DNA from 3 places in the Anaerobacillus sp. 63XJN7_5_ISO-PGPR-S23-430 genome. Region 2 is predicted to be linked to each of the others. Evidence: a T-box and tRNA genes for the amino acid it is inferred to sense, from the RefSeq annotation. Region 2 holds a T-box; the other regions hold tRNA genes.

What was found. The T-box of region 2 lies ahead of tyrS (tyrosine--tRNA ligase). A T-box ahead of a tRNA ligase gene usually reads a tRNA of that ligase, here a tRNA-Tyr.
Region 1: it encodes a tRNA-Tyr, which carries the amino acid that the T-box ahead of tyrS (tyrosine--tRNA ligase) is inferred to sense. The anticodon was not compared.
Region 3: it encodes a tRNA-Tyr, which carries the amino acid that the T-box ahead of tyrS (tyrosine--tRNA ligase) is inferred to sense. The anticodon was not compared.

Annotation. Positions count from the first base shown of each region.
Region 1 covers NZ_CM149686.1:2,410,722-2,418,159, reverse strand. The annotation lists gene AC0VYJ_RS12735 (D-alanyl-D-alanine carboxypeptidase family protein) at 1-109, shown strand, start outside; gene AC0VYJ_RS12730 (NAD(P)/FAD-dependent oxidoreductase) at 164-1,078, opposite strand; gene AC0VYJ_RS12725 (5' nucleotidase, NT5C type) at 1,089-1,622, opposite strand; gene AC0VYJ_RS12720 (YjcZ family sporulation protein) at 1,820-1,984, opposite strand; gene AC0VYJ_RS12715 (alanine/glycine:cation symporter family protein) at 2,097-3,479, opposite strand; gene AC0VYJ_RS12710 (spore coat protein) at 3,603-3,887, opposite strand; gene AC0VYJ_RS12705 (hypothetical protein) at 3,899-4,084, opposite strand; gene kynU (kynureninase) at 4,143-5,420, opposite strand; tRNA gene AC0VYJ_RS12695 (tRNA-Leu) at 5,583-5,667, shown strand; tRNA gene AC0VYJ_RS12690 (tRNA-Arg) at 5,678-5,754, shown strand; tRNA gene AC0VYJ_RS12685 (tRNA-Met) at 5,769-5,845, shown strand; tRNA gene AC0VYJ_RS12680 (tRNA-Tyr) at 5,863-5,947, shown strand; tRNA gene AC0VYJ_RS12675 (tRNA-Gln) at 5,952-6,026, shown strand; tRNA gene AC0VYJ_RS12670 (tRNA-Gly) at 6,032-6,105, shown strand; tRNA gene AC0VYJ_RS12665 (tRNA-Arg) at 6,197-6,270, shown strand; gene AC0VYJ_RS12660 (ATP-binding protein) at 6,405-7,438, shown strand, end outside.
Region 2 covers NZ_CM149686.1:838,931-846,368, forward strand. The annotation lists gene AC0VYJ_RS04530 (MFS transporter) at 272-1,450, shown strand; gene AC0VYJ_RS04535 (hypothetical protein) at 1,494-1,682, opposite strand; gene AC0VYJ_RS04540 (helix-turn-helix transcriptional regulator) at 1,822-2,025, shown strand; gene AC0VYJ_RS04545 (permease) at 2,034-2,402, shown strand; gene AC0VYJ_RS04550 (hypothetical protein) at 2,479-2,829, shown strand; gene hemH (ferrochelatase) at 3,206-4,141, shown strand; T-box leader at 4,270-4,493, shown strand; gene tyrS (tyrosine--tRNA ligase) at 4,550-5,797, shown strand; gene AC0VYJ_RS04565 (FixH family protein) at 5,835-6,593, opposite strand; gene AC0VYJ_RS04570 (GNAT family N-acetyltransferase) at 6,836-7,438, opposite strand, start outside.
Region 3 covers NZ_CM149686.1:167,462-174,899, forward strand. The annotation lists rRNA gene AC0VYJ_RS00940 (16S ribosomal RNA) at 1-1,472, shown strand, start outside; rRNA gene AC0VYJ_RS00945 (23S ribosomal RNA) at 1,710-4,639, shown strand; rRNA gene rrf (5S ribosomal RNA) at 4,896-5,012, shown strand; tRNA gene AC0VYJ_RS00955 (tRNA-Asn) at 5,023-5,097, shown strand; tRNA gene AC0VYJ_RS00960 (tRNA-Thr) at 5,102-5,177, shown strand; tRNA gene AC0VYJ_RS00965 (tRNA-Glu) at 5,184-5,258, shown strand; tRNA gene AC0VYJ_RS00970 (tRNA-Val) at 5,281-5,356, shown strand; tRNA gene AC0VYJ_RS00975 (tRNA-Thr) at 5,434-5,509, shown strand; tRNA gene AC0VYJ_RS00980 (tRNA-Tyr) at 5,520-5,604, shown strand; tRNA gene AC0VYJ_RS00985 (tRNA-Lys) at 5,609-5,684, shown strand; tRNA gene AC0VYJ_RS00990 (tRNA-Gly) at 5,688-5,762, shown strand; tRNA gene AC0VYJ_RS00995 (tRNA-Gly) at 5,773-5,846, shown strand; tRNA gene AC0VYJ_RS01000 (tRNA-Ala) at 5,850-5,925, shown strand; gene rocF (arginase) at 6,185-7,087, shown strand; gene AC0VYJ_RS01010 (aspartyl-phosphate phosphatase Spo0E family protein) at 7,110-7,322, opposite strand.

The DNA.
Region 1 (7,438 bases), 1.6 Mb from region 2:
TAGTGAAAATATTTTCTATTTTGGGATCGGCGTTTTTGTGGTAATTTTACTATCTTTATTTTTTGGAAGAAGTCACTCTTCTCAAAAAAGACATCGAACTTTTCCTTAAAATCAACTTTCAAACCTAACATTGAAAATTAAAAAAGGACCTCAGGGTCCTTTTTTAATTTTCAAGAAAGAACGATAGCTGTTTGACAGAGGTCATTCCTTGTCCAACTGAGGAGGCAATACTTGATAACAGCGGTCTAGTGCAAACATCTCCTGCAGCATAGACGAATGGCAGAGATGTTTCACCATAAGAGTTGCATCGAATGTATCCTTCCTGATCGACGTCAATGCCATCCTCGTAAGGTTCAGTGTTTGGTTTAACACCAATTCGAATGAACAGACCATCAACCATCATTGTAAAGTGATGATCTTCGTCAGCGAGGAATAGTTTCTTCTTTCCTTTTCCATCTATTTTTGTAATAAACGTTTTTGTTAGTATGTCGATGTTTGGGTGGAGCATGACAGGTTCTTTGTATTCCTTACGAGCTTTAAAACAATCAGAACGATGTATTAGTGTAACTTGAGAACCAGCTTCAGCAAGAAGAAGAGCTCCTTCGAATGCGCGGTCTCCGCCCCCGATTACAGCAACATGTTTGCCTTTGAATTTCAATTTATCTCGAGTTGCCGAGTATACTTCTTTTTGCTCGATCATTTCTTGTTCACCAGGAACATCTAGCCTACGTGGGGAAGACCCTGAAGCAATAAGCAAAGAGCGAAATATATATGAATTACCTTCTGCTGTTTGAAGTATCCGATTAGTCCAATCGATCGACTTTACGCGAGTGTTTGTAACATAATCGCACATGATTTCCTCAGCATGTTTTATGAACTGTTCCTGTAGAACCTGACCGTTTGCAACCACCATACCTGGGTAGTCTACAATTTGATTATAGATTGTACTTAATTGCCCCCCAAGGCTATCCTTTGCTTCAAGCAATAAATGATTAATGCCTAGTCTTTTAGCCCATATTCCAGCAGAAATTCCAGCGGGTCCTCCACCGATTATTAGCAAATCTGTTCGTTGAGTCACCACCGTACCCTCACTTCCATGTTGAAAGCCATTCTTCAAATTCCAACCAGTTATTCACGCGAGGGACGTCGACATATTGATTATAACGATAGTTCATCGCAATGGCCATTCTCCCTGAATTTTTAAATGCGATGAGGTTGTGTGGAGCATCATCAAATAATAAATCTCCGCGAATCATTTCTTTTCTATGCGAGAAAATCAAATTTCTTTTGCCGATAAACGGAAGGTGTTTTTCTACCCATTGTTCTTTTTCAGTGTAAGCATATGTACGGCTACTCGTGACAATCATAACATCATACACGGATGAAAGACGTTCCAATACTTCAATAGCATGTGGTAGAGGCTTGAGTTCAAGAAATAGACCTGGCTGATCAAGGTATTCATAAATTTTAGCTCCACACTCATTTTTTACATAGTCTTCAGATCGCCAGCATTCAAGTTTCTCAACAGACAAGTCGTCATTGTAATCATTATTGTATCTCTGGTGCCATTCAGACATAAGGTCACATATAACCGAGTCCATATCGATTAATAAGGTTTTCATTGTCTCACTTCTTTCATCATACATTCTTTATCACTATAACAGGCAAAGTTAATTGGAACAATTGTTCAGGAAAGGACATGGAACGAACGTTCTTGATTTTTGACTCATCAAAAAATGAATGAACTATAAATCGAAAATTAAGCTAACATAGCGTAACTAAAAAAAGCAAGAACCAAGTGGCTCTTGCTTGTTAAAAACTAACATTTAATAAAAGCTGTTCCTACTATAATAAGCAGGATAAATAGTACAACAATTAGCGCAAAGCCGTTTCCAGCTGGTCGGTGACAAGGCATGCCGTAAGAAGCTCCAGCTACTGGTTGGTAAGGCTCATTTCCGTATGGTGCATTGTTTGCATGATACATATTAGGTCCCCCTTTAAATTCTCTTTCTTTACCACTGTATGTTTCCGTCTAGAAAAGATATAGGCAGGAGCGGAGAGGAACCTAAATTAGGTGAATGTCCCATGTGAATTTCTTATGAACTAATGCCTTTGTCTTTCGTTTGGGCTTGCTTTAAGAAATTTAATTTGTAGTCATCTGTTAGTTCTTTCACTTCCTTACTAAGGAATAAGATCGCAATAACGTTTGGGATAACAAACAAGGCGAGTGTAATGTCGACTAGCTCCCAAACAAATTGAAGTCCTCCAATAGCTCCAACAAAAATAGAAATAATATAAACAAATCGCATTACTCTAGAAAAGGGTGTGCCAAATAAGTATTCAGCTTGTTTCTCACCATAAAAGACAAGGACACCTATCGTACTGATAACAAAAATCAATAGGAGGGAAGAAACAAAGATGGGGCCCCATGTAGCTCCCATTAGTCCAGAGAAAGCATCTGAAACCATATCAGCTGCATTTGAGGGTTTAACGTCTTTCCAAGCTCCTGAAAGAAGCACTGTAAAAGCTGTTACTGTGCAGAGAACGATTGTATCGATAAAAACGCTGAAAATGCCCCATAATCCCTGTCTACATGGATGAGGCGTATGTGCTGCAGAATGGGCAATAGACGCCGTACCCATACCAGCTTCGTTTGAATAAAGCCCTCTAGCAAGGCCCCATCTAACAGCTGCAGCAAAACCAGCTCCAGCAAAACCTCCAGCTGCTGAGATCGGTTGAAAAGCATGTACGAAAATAAGGTTCATAACAGCTGGAAACTCTTCTATATTAATCACCATAACGCCGATAGCGCCTGCAATATATGTAAGTACCATGAATGGAACAATCTTCTCAGCTACAGAACCAATTCTACGTATTCCACCGAATACAACAATTGATATAAGGATAATTAATAAGACACCTGTTACCCAAGTCGGTAATCCAAAAGAACTTTCTGAGAGTGTTGAAATGGAGTTGGTTTGGACCATGACACTTGGAATGATTTCAATCATCAGTCCAAAAGCGAATAGAGATGAAGCGAACTTCCATCCCAAGCCTTTTTTTATGTAATACATTGGGCCACCAACATACACGCCATTTTTGTCTTCCTCTCGGTATTTGATCCCAAGAACAATTTCCGAGAATTTTGTAGACATTCCAATTATAGCGACAATCCACATCCAGAAAATAGCGCCAGGTCCTCCAAAAGCGATTGCCACAGGAACCCCAACAATGTTTGTAGCACCTGCAGTAGATGCAAGAGCGGAGGCAAAGGCCTGAAATGGTGATATTGTGCCATCTCCTTTTTCTTTTTTGAAAATTTTACCAATGGTATGTTTTAAAGCGTGGGGAAAAAAGATTATTTGAAAGAAGCCGAGGCGGATTGTTAAAAATAATCCACCGCCTAAGAGTAAAATCATCATAGGATAACCCCAGATGAACGCGGAAAATTCGGTTATTGCATTAAGAATATAGTCCATATCAATCTCTCCCTATAGGTAATACTCATTTAATTATCCATATAAAGGGAGGCTGAAACTCTATTTACAAAATTATGAAAAAATGAGCATAAAGACACAGAGCCGGTTTTCACCGGCTCTGGATTAATGGACCTGGGGAGGCTGATTATTCTGTTGTTGCTGCGGAGCTGTTAGTTGGTTTTTAACTTGTTGAATTTCATTGGTTTGGGCTTTGGCAGCTGGCTGATAATACCCTTTTTGTTTAGCGTATTGATAAAGGTTATATTGTCGCTGCTCATCAGTATTTCTAATTTGTTGAAGAGCCTGACGAAGTTGTTGATTGTCAGCTTGAGAAATGACGCTCCCGTAATTACTTAAGCTGCTGTTCAATACGGATAAATAATCATTTACCATGTCTTTCTCATTCATAAAATCCCTCCTTAATTTAAGAAGCTGATTAATTGTTGTTGTGTGTTACGTGCGTCTTGTGCATCCTTTTGAAGCATTTGCTTAAGCTGCGGACAAGTACAAGATTGGGCATAGGAATCAAGTTTGTTTGCGAGTGTTTCATGTCCGCCGATCATGTGACGCAGGTTTTGAAGTTCAAGTTCGTTCAGCTGAGTCATCCTGTTTCCCTCCTTCATTTCACATAGTATGAATGGAGAAAAACCAAATTATACTCACTTAAGCGATAACATTTCGCTCGTTAGAAAACTGCTGATACGTTTTTTCAATCATAATACTCTTTAGAATTTGGACAACATGATAAACATCTTCAAATGATGAATAGAGAGCAATTGGTGCAAGGCGAATGACGTTTGGTGAGCGGAAATCTGGAATGACGCCTTTTTGTTTTAGCGCTTTGCAAATTCGAGCAGCTTCATCGTGCTCGAGACAAATATGCCCACCCCGTCGATCATCTTCTGATGGATTAGTGATTGTAAAACCATCTTCAGCAAGATTTTCTTTAATAAGACACATTAAATAGTTGGTAAGAGACAATGATTTTTCTCGAATCGCATCTATGCCAGCTTCGTTCATCAATTCCAAAGCTCCTATTAAAGGAGCCATACTAAAAATGTGGGGTGTGCCTATTTGAAATGCGCCAGCGGTTTCAGCATGAGTAAGCGTATGGCTCATATCGAATTGCACTTCTTTCTTGGAACTGAACCATCCAGCAAGACCGGGTCGTCTGCCAAGGTGGTTTTCGTGCACAAAAAGTCCACCAACACCACCAGGGCCACTATTTAAGTACTTGTATGTACACCAAACCGCGAAGTCAACGTTCCAGTCGTGAAGTTTATGTGGAATGGCTCCGATTGAATGAGCTAAGTCAAAGCCAATGATTACTCCTTTAGAATGGGCTGCTTTTGTGATTTTTTCTATATTTAGTAATTGTCCGCTCCGGTAAAGTACGGAAGGGAGGAGAATAAGGGCTATAGTCTCATCGATGGCCTCAATGATATCTTCTTCCAGGATTGTTCTTCCGTCACGGCTCGGAACTTGTACTAGATTAGTTTTAGGGGATAACCCATGGAGTTCAAGCTGACTTTGAATAGCATAAATGTCAGATGGAAATGTTAAAGAATCGGCTAGTATTTTTGTTTTGTTTCCTGAAGGTTTAAAAAAAGTAGCGAGCATCTGATGAAGGTTAGTTGTAATTGAACCGGTAGTAATTGTTTCAGAAGCATGTGAACCGATTAGCGTTGATGTCATCTCACCGATGTTTTCTGCCATATAAAACCAGGGCTGCTTTCCATCAGACCAGCCATCAATTCCATGTTGCTTCCAGTCATCAAGAGATCGAAGAAGGGATGCTTCCGCATTCTTTGATAGAAGACCAAGTGAATTACCATCCAAATATAGCGTATTTGGATTTAAGTAAAACTTATCACGTAAATGGGCTAAAGGGTCTTTCTTGTCGAATTCTTTTGCGCCTGTAATGGACTGTGATAAACTCATATGTAACAGCTCCTTTTCTACAACTTATCGTATGAGAGGGAGAAGAGCATGTCAACGCTTTCACTCTTTGCAAAAGAAACTTTCTACATTTTTTTAGAATAATGATTGACATTTTAAATGATTCAATGGTATATTATTAAACGTCGCTGATGCACAGCACATGCGGGTGTGGCGGAATTGGCAGACGCGCTAGACTTAGGATCTAGTGTCTTACGACGTGGGGGTTCAAGTCCCTTCACCCGCACCATATATTTTTTGCGCCCGTAGCTCAATTGGATAGAGCGTCTGACTACGGATCAGAAGGTTAGGGATTCGACTTCTCTCGGGCGCACCATACATAATTTAAGTGGCGGTGTAGCTCAGCTGGCTAGAGCGTACGGTTCATACCCGTGAGGTCGGGGGTTCGATCCCCTCCGCCGCTACCATATTACAATTTCATCATGGAGGGGTAGCGAAGTGGCTAAACGCGGCGGACTGTAAATCCGCTCCCTCAGGGTTCGGCGGTTCGAATCCGTCCCCCTCCACCATGATTGGGCTATAGCCAAGCGGTAAGGCAACGGATTTTGATTCCGTCATGCGTTGGTTCGAATCCAGCTAGCCCAGCCATTTTTGCGGGTGTAGTTTAGTGGTAAAACCTCAGCCTTCCAAGCTGATGTCGTGGGTTCGATCCCCATCACCCGCTCCATTACATATTGTAGAAGAGTTTTAAAAGCTACTTCACAACCTGATTTTAATCATGGTATACTTTTGTTGAGATGGAATACCATTCATATCGTGCGCCTTTAGCTCAGTAGGATAGAGCAACAGCCTTCTAAGCTGTGGGTCAGAGGTTCGAATCCTCTAAGGCGCATACCCAAAACTCCTTGAATAAGATTACTTATTCAAGGAGTTTTTTTATTTTATTAACGGCACATGTGTGTTTGCACATAGGCTTCATTTCCAATAAACTAGTAATTAATAAATCACTTGGGAAATGGTGACGAAATGAAGCGATATAAAGGAAGAATTATATCTGTTGTAACGTTTTTTATGGCGATTCTATTATGGGATTATTGGCTTTATTCTGTGAATGAAATTAAAATCAATTGGTTAATGGACATATTCTTTACGATCTCAGTTATGGTGATTGTTTGGTGGTTCTCTTCTTATTATGATCGCTCTGTCATACTTCTGTCCAAATTAAAAGATAGTGAGGAAAAATATCGTAAACTATCAGAAAACTATAATAGTGTCATAAACAGCTTAAACGAAGTTGTTTTTCAAACTGGAATAGATGGTAGTTGGATCTGGTTGAATGAAGCGTGGGGTGAGTTAACTGGATACGACGTTCAGGAATCAATAGGCACATACAGCTTATCTTATATACATCCAGATGATCGGCTGAATATACATAAAGAATTATCTCGATTCCAAGATGGCGCAGAAAAATCTAACGTATTTGAATTCAGGGTTCAGAAAAAAGGCGGGGGGTTCGTCTGGTGTGAGGTCTTTATTAAATATGAATATAGCTCTAAAGGAAGATTTGAAGGAATGACAGGAACGATTAAGGATAAAACCTTTAGAAAGCAATCAGAAGAGCGGTTACTTAAAACAAATGAAGCCCTTGCGGTTAAATCTGAAAAGCTAGCATCAGCTGCACAGCTTGCCGCTGGAATTGCTCATGAAGTTCGGAATCCTCTAACATCGGTGAAAGGATTTCTTCAACTGCTTGAGAAGAAGGAATCCACTATGCCGTATTTTGAAATAATCTTTTCAGAAATATCCCGTATCGAATTAGTGCTAAGTGAACTTCTAACGCTAGCAAAGCCGCATAGTACATTATTTACGAATGTTGAAATGAAAGGTTTATTAAAGCAGGTCTCAACCTTGATTGAGTCTAATGCTCTATTGAACGATGTAACATTACAAACGAATTTTGGGAATGAGGAAGCAGTTGTTTTTGCTGATCCTAATCAAATAAAGCAAGTGTTTATTAATCTCATGAAAAACGCTATTGAAGCAATGAGTCTAATGGAGAA
Region 2 (7,438 bases):
GTATCACTACACCTTTTAGTTTGCATGAAACGCTTCATAAAAACAATTAATTAATTTAGAAAATTCAAAACGGTCATTTTAGGAATATGGTAAAATAATAAAAAATGCTATCAAACGAATTATCTCATCATAACGCCTACTATTTTTTCATTCATATTAGCAACTGTTATCTGGACATTTAAAGACATTGAAGAATAGGAGTGATTTTCCCTATGTAAACTGACTACCCTTTAGTTCATTTGTAAGACCAAAATAAAAAGGGGTAGTTATGATGAGACTACGTTCATTTCGTTTCTTGTGGATTGGCCAGGGGTTTGCCAACACGGGAGATGTTCTATATATTGTGGCGCTAATAGCTGTTCTTTATCAATCAACAGGTTCAGCACTTTATCTTTCCCTGCTACCATTTACTATTACGATCGCTCGATTTGTAAGTGGAATGTGTGCACCGCTAGTCTTGAACCGCTTTTCGTTAAAAGGATTACTAGTCGGATCACAATGTATAAAGACAGTGTTGTTGGGGATGCTTGGCTTGTCTTTATGGCTTTTTGATCCTTCAATACTGATTATTTTAGTTCTTGTTTTTATCATCGCTTTTCTTGATGGGTGGGCCGCACCTGCTCGAAATGCCATGCTCCCTCAACTCGTTACGGAGGATGAGCTTGCGAAAGCGAATAGTTTTGTAGCGGTTGTTGATCAGTCCATTCAATTTGGCGGTTGGGCACTCGGTGGTATTCTTGTAGCAGCAACGTCAGGCTCCTTCGTTATATGGGTTACCTTTGTGATGTACGTGATTTCCACACTGATGATGGGGTTAATTGTTGTGAGGGATCACAGAGAAAGGAAGACGAAAATTCATATGATGAGCGGATGGAGGTTGATTTGGAAGCATCCTGTTCTGCGTATATTTCACATTATGATTTTTATTGAAGCGATAGCAAATGTCGTTTGGATTGCTGCTATCCTTTATATTTTTGTCGAAGAAGTTCTTATGAAATCAGAAGCGTGGTGGGGATATCTTAATGCGTGCTTTTTCATCGGCTTGATAGCAGGTGGAATGGCCGTATCCAAATACACGAATTGGTTTGAACGTTATATGAAAGAAACGCTTCTCGCCACGTGCTTCGCGATTAGTATTTTAACGTTTGTTTTTGGTTTAATAAGTGTTCCTGTGATTGCACTTCTGTTAACTGTGCTCTCAGGAATGGTGGAACAAATAAAATCAATTGCGATGGTGACATTCATCCAAAAGAAATGCCCGAAAGATTCACTTCCTGAAGTTTTTAGCGCTCAAAGCGCTCTGATATCCATTACGTTTGGTCTTGGCTCTTTGCTATACGGTTTTCTTGCTGAGACGATTAGTGTTCCATTTGTTTTTGCTTTATCAGGAGTTTTACTATTAGCATCGGCTTTTTACTTATTGAAGAGCATGCACTACTTAACAGAATAATAAAGTAGAGCCCCTTTGCTAGCAAAGGGGCAGTTTAAGTTGGTTATCGATTTTTGTCCTTATTCCCCGTTACATCAATGGCAGGTGTATTGTTTCCGAGGTAGCTCGTGGGTTGAGCTGGTTCTTCGCCATAGAAGTCTTCATTGATCTTTTCATCAACATTGACAGGTGCTTGTCCTTTGTAAAATGAATCGTTTATCTTTTTGTTTGCTTGTGTTGTGTCACGCTTCATTTTTTACCTCCTGATTTCGTTAGGATCTTTCTAGCATGTGTAGTGAATGGAGGATTATGATTCATCTCGATGTAAAGTAAGCTTTACGTAAAGTGAGCTTTACCTTATAATGTAAATGAGAAGTGAGGAGGCTTTTTAGTTGAAAAATGTACTCCGTGAGAAAAGAACAGAACAAGGGTATTCCCAGGATCGCCTAGCCGAAATACTTGGTGTATCAAGGCAAACGATTATTTCAATTGAGAAAGGAAAGTACAATCCATCTTTACCGCTCGCACTTGAAATGGCGAGGTTGTTTGGAACGATTGTGGAGGAGATTTTTTATTTGGATTCTGAGGGGGATTAGAAGTGGCAATGAATAAAACGTATATCGGATTTGGCGTCTTTTTTGCGTTGAATGCTTTATTACTGATTAGTGTTGGTCTTGGCACAGGAAATGAACCTATTCCTGCAAGTTATATGATGATGAGTATGTCTATTATGACCTTTTGCTTAAGCTATCTTCAGCCGCAGTTTAAGGCACGGGACGAGCGAAGTCGAATGATTCGAGAGAAAGGGATGTTTTATTCGTACTTTGCTGTACTAGGTTATATCATGGTGTTTCTTTTTCTTCTACAATTCAACATAGTGAATATTAGCTCAGTAACAGTGCTGAGTGCATTAGCCGCCATGCTGATTAGCACAGTCTTTGTTTCCATGGTGATCGTCGCTAAAAGACATTAATTTTTATCACGATGATTAAAGATGGCAAGAATCGGGAAACCCTTTTTGTGAGATCATAAAAAGGAGTTGGATTGACATGAGTAAATCATTACAAGCTTATTTTACAACAGAGAACGATGCAGAGAGTGCAAAAGCTGATTTGCAGGCTTATTCGGTAAGTCAATTGTCAGTTGAACATATTCCAGAAGATCAAAAGCTTAGTATCGATACACCAGTTCAGGGACAGGGAACTGCTACCCCGGCTGGAGCGAATAACGATTTGTTTTTCTCTAATGAAACGCCAACAGGCAAGCAAGAAGAAAATGCTGATCCATCTGAGGAAGCGGACAGAGAGTTTCGCTACGTGTTAGTTTTTAATACAGAAGAGCAAGACGACACGGATCTGCGTGAAGTTGTATCGAAGCATAATGGCGCAATGGAAAAATAGATAAATTGGAAAAAGCTGCGCAATGATGCGCAGCTTTTTTTTGTGGGGGGAAGCGGGGGTCACGCACCTAACCCCAGCTTCACTACCGCGTTATTCAACCACAGTATGAAATCTGAAAATGGTGGATAGGATGAAATAGAAGTGGAGGAAGAGAAAGACAGAACGCTTAATGTTCGCTATACTGTGATAGGAAGCGCATCGGAAGTGGCAAAATACATAAAGGTTTGCTTCAATAGGAGTGACACAAAACGTTACGAATTTATAGTCAGATTCCTTTGATTCAGGGGAGAAAAAAAGGTATACTGATACCTAGATGATAATGATTATAAAAAGATAGTTTATTTAATTAATCACTGTATGAGAGGGGAACACATTCATGGCTAAAAAGACAATGGGATTACTTGTAATGGCGTATGGAACGCCTTATAAAGAAGAGGATATTGAACGTTATTACACACATATTAGAAGAGGCCGCAAGCCATCTGACGAGCAGCTAAAAGATCTTCAGGACCGATACAAAGCAATTGGTGGAATATCGCCACTTGCCAAAATTACGGAAGATCAGGCGAAAGGGCTTGAAGCTCACCTTAATGAAATTCAAGATGAAATTGAGTTTAAGCTTTATATCGGATTAAAGCATATCGAGCCTTTTGTAGAAGATGCGGTACAGCAAATGCACAATGATGGTATTGAAGAAGCCGTTAGTATTGTGTTGGCGCCTCACTTCTCTACATTTAGTATCAAATCTTATAATGGACGAGCAAAAGAAGAAGCTGGAAAACTAGGTGGCCCAGTTATTCATTCTGTTGAGAGCTGGTATGACGAGCCTAAATTTATCTCTTATTGGGCGAAGCGTATTAAAGAGATATTTGAAGGGATGGCAGATCAAGAACGCGAGAAATCTGTCCTAATCGTTTCCGCGCACAGTTTACCTGAAAAAATCATTGCAAATGGAGACCCTTATCCAGACCAATTGAAAGAAACGGCAGATCTTATCGTAGCAGAGTCAGGTGTGAAGAACGTGGCAATAGGATGGCAAAGTGAAGGGAACACTCCAGATCCATGGATTGGCCCAGACGTACAGGATTTAACAAGAGATCTTTATGAAAAACAAGGTTTTACATCGTTTGTTTATGCTCCAGTAGGATTCGTAGCCGATCACTTGGAAGTATTATTTGATAATGACTATGAATGTAAAGTTGTAACAGATGAAATCGGTGCAAATTATTATCGACCAGAAATGCCAAACGCACAGGAAGAATTCATCGATATTCTTTCAACTGTCGTGTTAAAAGAATTAAATAAACAATAATGAAAAAGGCGCAGTCTTGCAAGGCTGCGTTCTTTTTTGTGAGAAATTCCAAACTGCTTCTGAAGAAACAAATTGACAACTAGCGTAAAAGAAGATAAAGTAATGAGAAATTCATGCATCGTAAATAACAATAGGCTAGGAAGAGGAAGCAGTAGCGTGTTATGACGAGTAGTGTCAGAGAACCAGTGGTTGGTGTGAACTGGTACAGTCTAACCGTGAATTACCCCTCAGAGCCTTCTTGATGAACAGAGTGATCTAACTAGTCAGGAACGGGAAAACCGTTATCGTATTCGAGCCGGAAGAAGTTATTTCTTCAATCAGGGTGGTATCGCGTGTAAGCCACGTCCCTACTATATAGAGGGGACGTGGCTTTTCATATGAAATTTAATAATTAGGAGGTCGACAGGAATGAACTCAATCATGGATCAATTAACAGAAGAACAAAGAAAGGAAATGGAAAGGCAATATGTGGTTTATACACATGGAACGAGTCAAGTCATTCCTGGAGATGAACTTAAGCATAAAATAGCCACTTCGATTTTTAAGAATAAGCCACTTAAAGTGAAATTGGGTCTTGATCCTTCTGCGCCCGATGTCCATGTTGGTCACACCGTTGTGTTAAATAAGTTAAGGCAGTTTCAAGAAAATGGCCATATCATCCAACTCATTATTGGAGACTTTACAGGTAAAATTGGTGATCCTACTGGAAAATCAACAGCAAGAGTGCAGCTAACGGATGAAGAGGTGAAACGAAATGCTGGAACTTATCTTGAGCAGTTTGGTAAGGTTCTTGATCAAAGCAAAGTGGAGCTCCACTACAATGCGGCGTGGCTATCTGAACTAAAGTTTGAAGACGTTATTGAACTCGCTGGAAAAATAACGGTTGCTCGTTTACTTGAGCGCGATGATTTTGAAAATCGAATGAAGGCGAATAAGCCTGTCTCGCTTCATGAGTTCTTTTACCCTTTAATGCAGGGCTATGATTCTGTTCATCTTGAAAGTGATATTGAGCTCGGTGGAAATGATCAATATTTCAACGTTTTAATGGGGCGTCACCTTCAAGAGCAGTTCGGAAAAGAGAAGCAAGTCGTCTTAATGATGCCTCTTCTAGAGGGATTAGACGGGATTGAAAAAATGTCTAAATCCAAAGGGAATTACATTGGGATTACAGAGAAGCCATCAGAGATGTATGGAAAAGCGATGTCGATTCCTGATGAGCTGGTCGTCAAATATACCGAATTAATCACGGATCTATCTCTAGAGGAAAAGCTTACGGTTCGTAAAGAAATTGAACAAGAAGAAATCCATCCAAGAACAGCTAAAATGAATTTAGCTAAGACGATCGTTCGCATGTTTCATGGAGAAAATGCTTCTGAAAAAGCAGAAGTGGAGTTTCAACAAATCTTTCAGCAAAAGCAGCTTCCAACCGATATTGAGGAAGTCATATGGGATGGAGATCGGATGGTAACTGTGCCAACATTGATCGCTAAACTAGGCATGCTACCTTCAACAAGTGAAGCTAGACGAATGGTGAAGAATGGCGGTATTAAGCTAAATGAGGTAAAAGTAACAGAAGTGAATGAGGAAATTGAAGTGAAAAATGGATTGGTCATTCAAGTGGGCAAAAGGAAATTCAAGAAAATAAAACTAGCATAGTAAAAATTTCCCCCTCGAATAGAGGGGGAGGATTTTATTATTCTGTAATGGTGACACTTTCTTCGGTATGTTCATGAAGACCTTCATCGTTCTCTACATGGATGGTAACGGTGTAGTCACCAGCTTCTTTAAAAGAAGTCGTTCCTTCATATTCCCCATCCTTCATTTCTTCAGCGTCAACCCACTCAGCTTTTTCTTCATCTACTTTCGAAATTTCAAAGCGAACGTCAGCACCAGTTAAGGCTTCTTCGTCTTTTTGAAGGTGTGCCATGAACGAAACATCTTCATTCGCTTTTATCTCTTCGGGCTTCATAAGATGGATGGATACGTCGCTTTCGTGTTCGTGCGCGTGTTCATCAGTTTCAGAAGCAGCTTCTTCTTCAGAACCGACCATCATTTCATTTTTCGGCATCGTATGTAGGTCACGAGCTGTCACGTGAGATTGAACGAAGTATTTACCAGCATCGTCGAGTTCCTTTTCAGCAGTATAAACGCCTTCACCATCATGAGAAGCTTCGATCATTTCACTATCTTCTTTGGAGCCTTCTTTCCATACTTCAAACATAACTTCGTCAGCATCGTCTACCTTTTCATCACCCTGTGTAACCGTTGCAGAAAAAGTAATCTTTTCACCTTTTTCTACTTTTTCAGGAGTATCTAGTGCAACATCAAGTGTTTCGACCTGAGTTTCCTCTGCCGTCGAGGCGTTGTTAGACTCATTTGCATTATCCTGTCCGCACGCTGCTAGCACCATAGAAATGCTAAGGATAGATACCCACGATCCGATTTTTTTCATAACAATTTTTCCTTCCCTTCATTTCTTACGTCCATTTCTGAATAAACAGTATGGCCACTTCAGTAATCTTGTAAACCTTTATCCACACTTTAATAGTAAGAAAGTTATAACCTAATCTCAAGGCTAATTCATGAATAGTTGTGTCTAGCTGGCAACAAAAGAGATTGATAGAAGTTTTATACGATTGAATTTAAAAGAGACAATAAAAAAACGATCCTTATTGAAAGCAAGGATCGGAGAGATTAAACAAGAGCTTCTTTTGTTTCAAAATGAATCATCATCCATTTCTCGATATCTTGAAAGCCTATTCGCTTGTAAATGTTTCCTGCCTCTGGATTATCATAGAAAAGACATAGGACTTTTCCTTCCTTAAGGACGTCATAACAAAGCTTACTTGTACATTTTGAAGCATAGCCTTTTCGTTTATAATTTGCCAATGTACAAACACCAACGATCATCGCTGATTGAGAATTTTCTGCTGCGGTAGAAGCTGCTGACACAGGCTTCCCATCCTCCTCAATAAAGTATGTTCTTGATACTCCTTTTTCCTGATTTCGTCGCTTTTCTTCTACGGTCTCAGATGAGTCAAACTCACCAATTTGTTCATGAAGAGAATGGATGTGACTTAGGTCAAGCGATGAAGCGACTTGTACATTGGTGATGTTATCGAGGGCAAGTTCGTTAGTACTCTCACATTTCGCATAGAACAATTCACGACTTGAGCGAAAAGGATGGGAAACAAAGGGTTGTATTTGACTTGTGACCCGTTTAAGTCCTGACATCATAAAGAAATCGCTGTCTTCTGAAATCACTTTTGCAAAACCTTTTGCGTCAAAATCCTCAGG
Region 3 (7,438 bases), 670 kb from region 2:
CTTGCTCCCTGATCTTAGCGGCGGACGGGTGAGTAACACGTGGGCAACCTGCCCTGCAGACTGGGATAACTCCGGGAAACCGGAGCTAATACCGGGTAATACATCGCACCGCATGGTGCAATGTTGAAAGTTGGCTTTCGAGCTAACACTGCAGGATGGGCCCGCGGCGCATTAGCTAGTTGGTAAGGTAATGGCTTACCAAGGCGACGATGCGTAGCCGACCTGAGAGGGTGATCGGCCACACTGGGACTGAGACACGGCCCAGACTCCTACGGGAGGCAGCAGTAGGGAATCTTCCGCAATGGACGAAAGTCTGACGGAGCAACGCCGCGTGAGTGACGAAGGCCTTCGGGTCGTAAAGCTCTGTTGTTAGGGAAGAACAAGTACCGTTCGAATAGGGCGGTACCTTGACGGTACCTAACCAGAAAGCCACGGCTAACTACGTGCCAGCAGCCGCGGTAATACGTAGGTGGCAAGCGTTGTCCGGAATTATTGGGCGTAAAGCGCGCGCAGGCGGTCTTTTAAGTCTGATGTGAAAGCCCACGGCTCAACCGTGGAGGGTCATTGGAAACTGGAGGACTTGAGTGCAGAAGAGGAGAGTGGAATTCCACGTGTAGCGGTGAAATGCGTAGATATGTGGAGGAACACCAGTGGCGAAGGCGGCTCTCTGGTCTGTAACTGACGCTGAGGCGCGAAAGCGTGGGGAGCAAACAGGATTAGATACCCTGGTAGTCCACGCCGTAAACGATGAGTGCTAGGTGTTGGGGGGTTCCACCCTCAGTGCTGAAGTTAACACATTAAGCACTCCGCCTGGGGAGTACGACCGCAAGGTTGAAACTCAAAGGAATTGACGGGGGCCCGCACAAGCAGTGGAGCATGTGGTTTAATTCGAAGCAACGCGAAGAACCTTACCAGGTCTTGACATCCTCTGACAATCCTGGAGACAGGACGTTCCCCTTCGGGGGACAGAGTGACAGGTGGTGCATGGTTGTCGTCAGCTCGTGTCGTGAGATGTTGGGTTAAGTCCCGCAACGAGCGCAACCCTTGATCTTAGTTGCCAGCATTTAGTTGGGCACTCTAAGGTGACTGCCGGTGACAAACCGGAGGAAGGTGGGGATGACGTCAAATCATCATGCCCCTTATGACCTGGGCTACACACGTGCTACAATGGACGGTACAAAGGGCAGCAACACCGCGAGGTGAAGCGAATCCCATAAAGCCGTTCTCAGTTCGGATTGCAGGCTGCAACTCGCCTGCATGAAGCCGGAATTGCTAGTAATCGCGGATCAGCATGCCGCGGTGAATACGTTCCCGGGCCTTGTACACACCGCCCGTCACACCACGAGAGTTTGTAACACCCGAAGTCGGTGGGGTAACCTTTATGGAGCCAGCCGCCGAAGGTGGGACAAATGATTGGGGTGAAGTCGTAACAAGGTAGCCGTATCGGAAGGTGCGGCTGGATCACCTCCTTTCTATGGAGAATTACGAAGGTAACTTACGTTACCAACCTTACATGAGCGTTTCGTTTAGTTTTGAAAGAATGATTTATTCTTTCAAACCAGGTGAAGTGATGAAGCTTAGGCGGATTCAAGTAGTAACCTTGTTCCTTGAAAACTAGATAGCACAAACAACGACATCCAATAATTATTTTTTATGCAATAACTTAGTAATAACTGATGCGTTATGGCAGTAATGCCTAACAAATCGAAGGTTAAGCTACTAAGGGCGCACGGTGGATGCCTTGGCACTAGAAGCCTAAGAAGGACGGGACGAACACCGATATGCTTCGGGGAGCTGTAAGTACGCTTTGATCCGGAGATTTCCGAATGGGGGAACCCACCATCTTTAATAGGATGGTATCCATTTCTGAATACATAGGGAATGGAAGGCAGACCCGGGGAACTGAAACATCTCATTACCCGGAGGAAGAGAAAGCAAACGCGATTTCCTGAGTAGCGGCGAGCGAAACGGAATCAGCCCAAACCAGAGGGCTTGCCCTCTGGGGTTGTAGGACGTCTCTTTGGAGTTACAAAGGCACGGATAGACGAAGCGACCTGGAAAGGTCCATCAGAGAAGGTAACAATCCTGTAGTCAAAATCCGATGCCCTCCGAGACGGATCCTGAGTACGGCGGGACACGTGAAACCCCGTCGGAATCCGGGAGGACCATCTCCCAAGGCTAAATACTCTCTAGTGACCGATAGTGAACCAGTACCGTGAGGGAAAGGTGAAAAGCACCCCGGAAGGGGAGTGAAAAAGAACCTGAAACCGTGTGCCTACAACTAGTTGGAGCCCGTTAATGGGTGACAGCGTGCCTTTTGTAGAATGAACCGGCGAGTTACGATCCCGTGCAAGGTTAAGCTGAGAAGGCGGAGCCGCAGCGAAAGCGAGTCTGAATAGGGCGAAATAGTACGTGGTCGTAGACCCGAAACCAGGTGATCTACCCATGTCCAGGGTGAAGTTCAGGTAACACTGAATGGAGGCCCGAACCCACGCATGTTGAAAAATGCGGGGATGAGGTGTGGGTAGCGGTGAAATGCCAATCGAACCTGGAGATAGCTGGTTCTCTCCGAAATAGCTTTAGGGCTAGCCTCGCGGCAAGAATCTTGGAGGTAGAGCACTGATTGGACTAGGGGTCCTTACCGGATTACCGAATCCAGTCAAACTCCGAATGCCAACGATTTATCCGCGGGAGTCAGACTGCGAGTGATAAGATCCGTAGTCGAGAGGGAAACAGCCCAGACCACCAGCTAAGGTCCCAAAGTATACGTTAAGTGGAAAAGGATGTGGCGTTGCTTAGACAACCAGGATGTTGGCTTAGAAGCAGCCATCATTTAAAGAGTGCGTAATAGCTCACTGGTCGAGTGACGCTGCGCCGAAAATGTACCGGGGCTAAACGTATCACCGAAGCTGTGGATTGTCTTACGACAATGGTAGGAGAGCGTTCTAAGGGCTGTGAAGTCAGACCGAAAGGACTGGTGGAGCGCTTAGAAGTGAGAATGCCGGTATGAGTAGCGAAAGACAAGTGAGAATCTTGTCCGTCGAAAGCCCAAGGTTTCCTGAGGAAGGCTCGTCCGCTCAGGGTTAGTCGGGACCTAAGCCGAGGCCGAAAGGCGTAGGCGATGGATAACAGGTTGATATTCCTGTACCACCTCCTTTCCGTTTGAACGACGGGGGGACGCAGAAAGATAGGGAGAGCGCGCTACTGGAAATGCGCGTCCAAGCGATTAGGCTGGTGAATAGGCAAATCCGTTCACCATGAAGGCTGAGTCGTGATGGCGAGGGAAATTTAGTACCGAAGTCCTTGATTCTACGCTGCCAAGAAAAGCCTCTAGTGAGGAAAAAGGTGCCCGTACCGCAAACCGACACAGGTAGGCGAGGAGAGAATCCTAAGACGATCGGGAGAACTCTCGTTAAGGAACTCGGCAAAATGACCCCGTAACTTCGGGAGAAGGGGTGCTTCCTCGGGTTTATAGCCCAGGGGAGCCGCAGTGAAAAGATCCAAGCGACTGTTTAGCAAAAACACAGGTCTCTGCAAAGCCGTAAGGCGAAGTATAGGGGCTGACACCTGCCCGGTGCTGGAAGGTTAAGAGGAGGGGTTATCCCTTACGGGAGAAGCTCTGAATCGAAGCCCCAGTAAACGGCGGCCGTAACTATAACGGTCCTAAGGTAGCGAAATTCCTTGTCGGGTAAGTTCCGACCCGCACGAAAGGTGCAACGACTTGGATACTGTCTCAACGAGAGACCCGGTGAAATTATAGTACCTGTGAAGATGCAGGTTACCCGCGACAGGACGGAAAGACCCCATGGAGCTTTACTGTAGCCTGATATTGGATTTTGGTACAGCTTGTACAGGATAGGTAGGAGCCATAGAAGTCGGACCGCCAGGTTCGATGGAGGCGTCGGTGGGATACTACCCTGGCTGTACTGACATTCTAACCCAGCACCGTGATCCGGTGCGGAGACAGTGTCAGGTGGGCAGTTTGACTGGGGCGGTCGCCTCCTAAAGTGTAACGGAGGCGCCCAAAGGTTCCCTCAGAATGGTTGGAAATCATTCGCAGAGTGTAAAGGCACAAGGGAGCTTGACTGCGAGACCTACAAGTCGAGCAGGGACGAAAGTCGGGCTTAGTGATCCGGTGGTTCCGCATGGAAGGGCCATCGCTCAACGGATAAAAGCTACCCTGGGGATAACAGGCTTATCTCCCCCAAGAGTCCACATCGACGGGGAGGTTTGGCACCTCGATGTCGGCTCATCGCATCCTGGGGCTGAAGTAGGTCCCAAGGGTTGGGCTGTTCGCCCATTAAAGCGGTACGCGAGCTGGGTTCAGAACGTCGTGAGACAGTTCGGTCCCTATCCGTCGCGGGCGCAGGAAATTTGAGAGGAGCTGTCCTTAGTACGAGAGGACCGGGATGGACACACCGCTGGTGTACCAGTTGTTCCGCCAGGAGCATAGCTGGGTAGCTACGTGTGGAAGGGATAAGTGCTGAAAGCATCTAAGCATGAAGCCCCCCTCGAGATGAGATTTCCCACAGCATGAAGCTGGTAAGATCCCTTAGAGATGATGAGGTAGATAGGTTCGGGGTGGAAGCGTGGCAACACGTGGAGCTGACGAATACTAATCGATCGAGGGCTTAACCTAAAAACGAAAAGTAAAGCAGGCTTGGTCACTTTCGTAGACCATTGGAGCTCTTGAACGTAAGGCGCTTTTCGCCTGAAGTGAAAGAGTGAAATGGGCAAGAATGTAGCCTGCGGAACTAGACATTGTTATTGGAAAACGTTGTGCGTGCTATCTAGTTTTCAAGGAATGAAAATTTTTCTTGATCTTTATAAAGAAATATAGTAAGATATATCTTGTCCTTGGTTAAACACTTTCTAGTGGAACAACCTTTGATTAGTCTGGTAATGATGGCGAAGAGGCCACACCCGTTCCCATGCCGAACACGGAAGTTAAGCTCTTCAGCGCCGATGGTAGTTGGGGGATCTCCCCCTGCAAGAGTAGGACGTTGCCAGGCTGACCAATATTCCACAGTAGCTCAGTGGTAGAGCAATCGGCTGTTAACCGATCGGTCGTAGGTTCGAATCCTACCTGTGGAGCCATTATGCTTCCATAGCTCAGCAGGTAGAGCACTTCCATGGTAAGGAAGGGGTCATCGGTTCGAATCCGGTTGGAAGCTCCAGGACATGGCCCGTTGGTCAAGCGGTTAAGACACCGCCCTTTCACGGCGGTAACACGGGTTCGAATCCCGTACGGGTCACCAATTTAATTTATCTATACTCTGTGGAGGATTAGCTCAGCTGGGAGAGCATCTGCCTTACAAGCAGAGGGTCGGCGGTTCGAGCCCGTCATCCTCCACCATTTTTCTTAATAATTGCTTTACCTTCAGGAGTACTCAGTAGAGTGCACTCTTTTTTATTTGTTAATACTATATATTTGCCGGCCTAGCTCAATTGGTAGAGCAACTGATTTGTAATCAGTAGGTTGGGGGTTCAAGTCCTCTGGCCGGCACCATTTTTCCAGTGGAGGGGTAGCGAAGTGGCTAAACGCGGCGGACTGTAAATCCGCTCCCTCAGGGTTCGGCGGTTCGAATCCGTCCCCCTCCACCAGTAAGAGCCATTAGCTCAGTTGGTAGAGCATCTGACTTTTAATCAGAGGGTCGAAGGTTCGAGTCCTTCATGGCTCACCATATGCGGAAGTAGTTCAGTGGTAGAACATCACCTTGCCAAGGTGGGGGTCGCGGGTTCGAATCCCGTCTTCCGCTCCAAACTTTATATGCGGGTGTAGTTTAGTGGTAAAACCTCAGCCTTCCAAGCTGATGTCGTGGGTTCGATCCCCATCACCCGCTCCAAATGGGGCCTTAGCTCAGCTGGGAGAGCGCCTGCCTTGCACGCAGGAGGTCAGCGGTTCGATCCCGCTAGGCTCCACCATTTTCCTTAAACAATGTTTAGGGTTTTTTTTATGTCATAAAATCATTTTGAAGTAGGAAACTTTTCTATTTCTAATGCGCCTTGCAGATGATATATGATTCAGATCCTCCACGGCCAGGCTACTGTTCCTTATATTTATCCGTAAAGAACATCAATTTACGTAATTGTATGAATATTTATTCGTATTTTATGTCAGGTTGAGTCATTTACTGGAATATGGGTAGAATAGAGCTAGACTAGGATACGAGGAGGCTACATAATGAATAATAAACTTTCGATTATAGGAGTACCAATGGATCTTGGCCAAATGAGACGCGGGGTAGACATGGGTCCAAGTGCGATCAGATATGCTGGAATTGTAGAACGGTTATCAAATTTGAATTACGATATTGAAGATCTTGGGGATATTGAAATAGGAAGGCCAGAAAAGCGTCCAGAAGAACAGGATCATCAACTTAAAAATTTGAAAGAAGTTGCTGATGCTAGCGAAAAGCTTTCAAATGTTGTAAATGAAGTGATTAATCGAAAGCGCTTTCCACTAGTGTTTGGTGGAGATCATAGTATTGCTATTGGCACTCTTGCCGGTGTAGCACGTAATTATGAAAATTTAGGCGTTATTTGGTACGATGCGCATGGTGATTTAAATAACTCCGAAACGTCACCATCAGGAAATATTCATGGAATGCCACTTGCAGTTAGTCTTGGTATTGGTGATGAGTCTTTAACTAGCATTTCAGGATATTCACCTAAAATTAAACCAGAAAACATTGTGATTATCGGAGCTCGTTCTCTTGATGATGGTGAGCGTAAACTGATTAAAGAAAAAGGTATTAAAGTATATACGATGCATGAAGTTGACCGTATGGGTATGACGCAAGTAATGGAAGAGGCTATCGAGTATGTATCGAAAGACACTGATGGGGTGCATTTAAGTCTTGACCTTGATGGACTTGATCCGCACGATGCTCCTGGAGTAGGTACACCAGTACTTGGAGGAATTAGCTATCGTGAGAGTCATCTTGCGATGGAAATGCTTGCAGAATCAAACATTTTAACTTCTGCAGAATTCGTTGAAGTGAATCCTATTTTAGACGAGAAAAATAAAACGGCTACTGTTGCCGTCGCTTTAATGGGATCTTTATTTGGGGAAAAATTAAAATAAACACAAAGGCAGCGACTTTATCTTAAGATAAAGCCGCTGTTTTTTTATTTCGACATTGATCATATTCGTTTAATAGATAGTCCAGATAAGTGCTAATTTCAATTATTTCGGAAGAACTAAGTGGTTTGTTCCTTGCTAATAAATTCATTTTATTGCGGGAAGCCTCAATTTCTTGAAGGAGATGATCTTTCTCGCTTTTTATTTGAAAGCTTATTTTTCGATTCAACCTTTCCATGAGCCGAACCACCCTCTCAATAATTTATAGCTTTATACCCTATATATTAAAAAAATAAACTATTTTCACTAGAAAATTATGTATTTTCATTAAAAACAGTAATTCAAACGTGATAG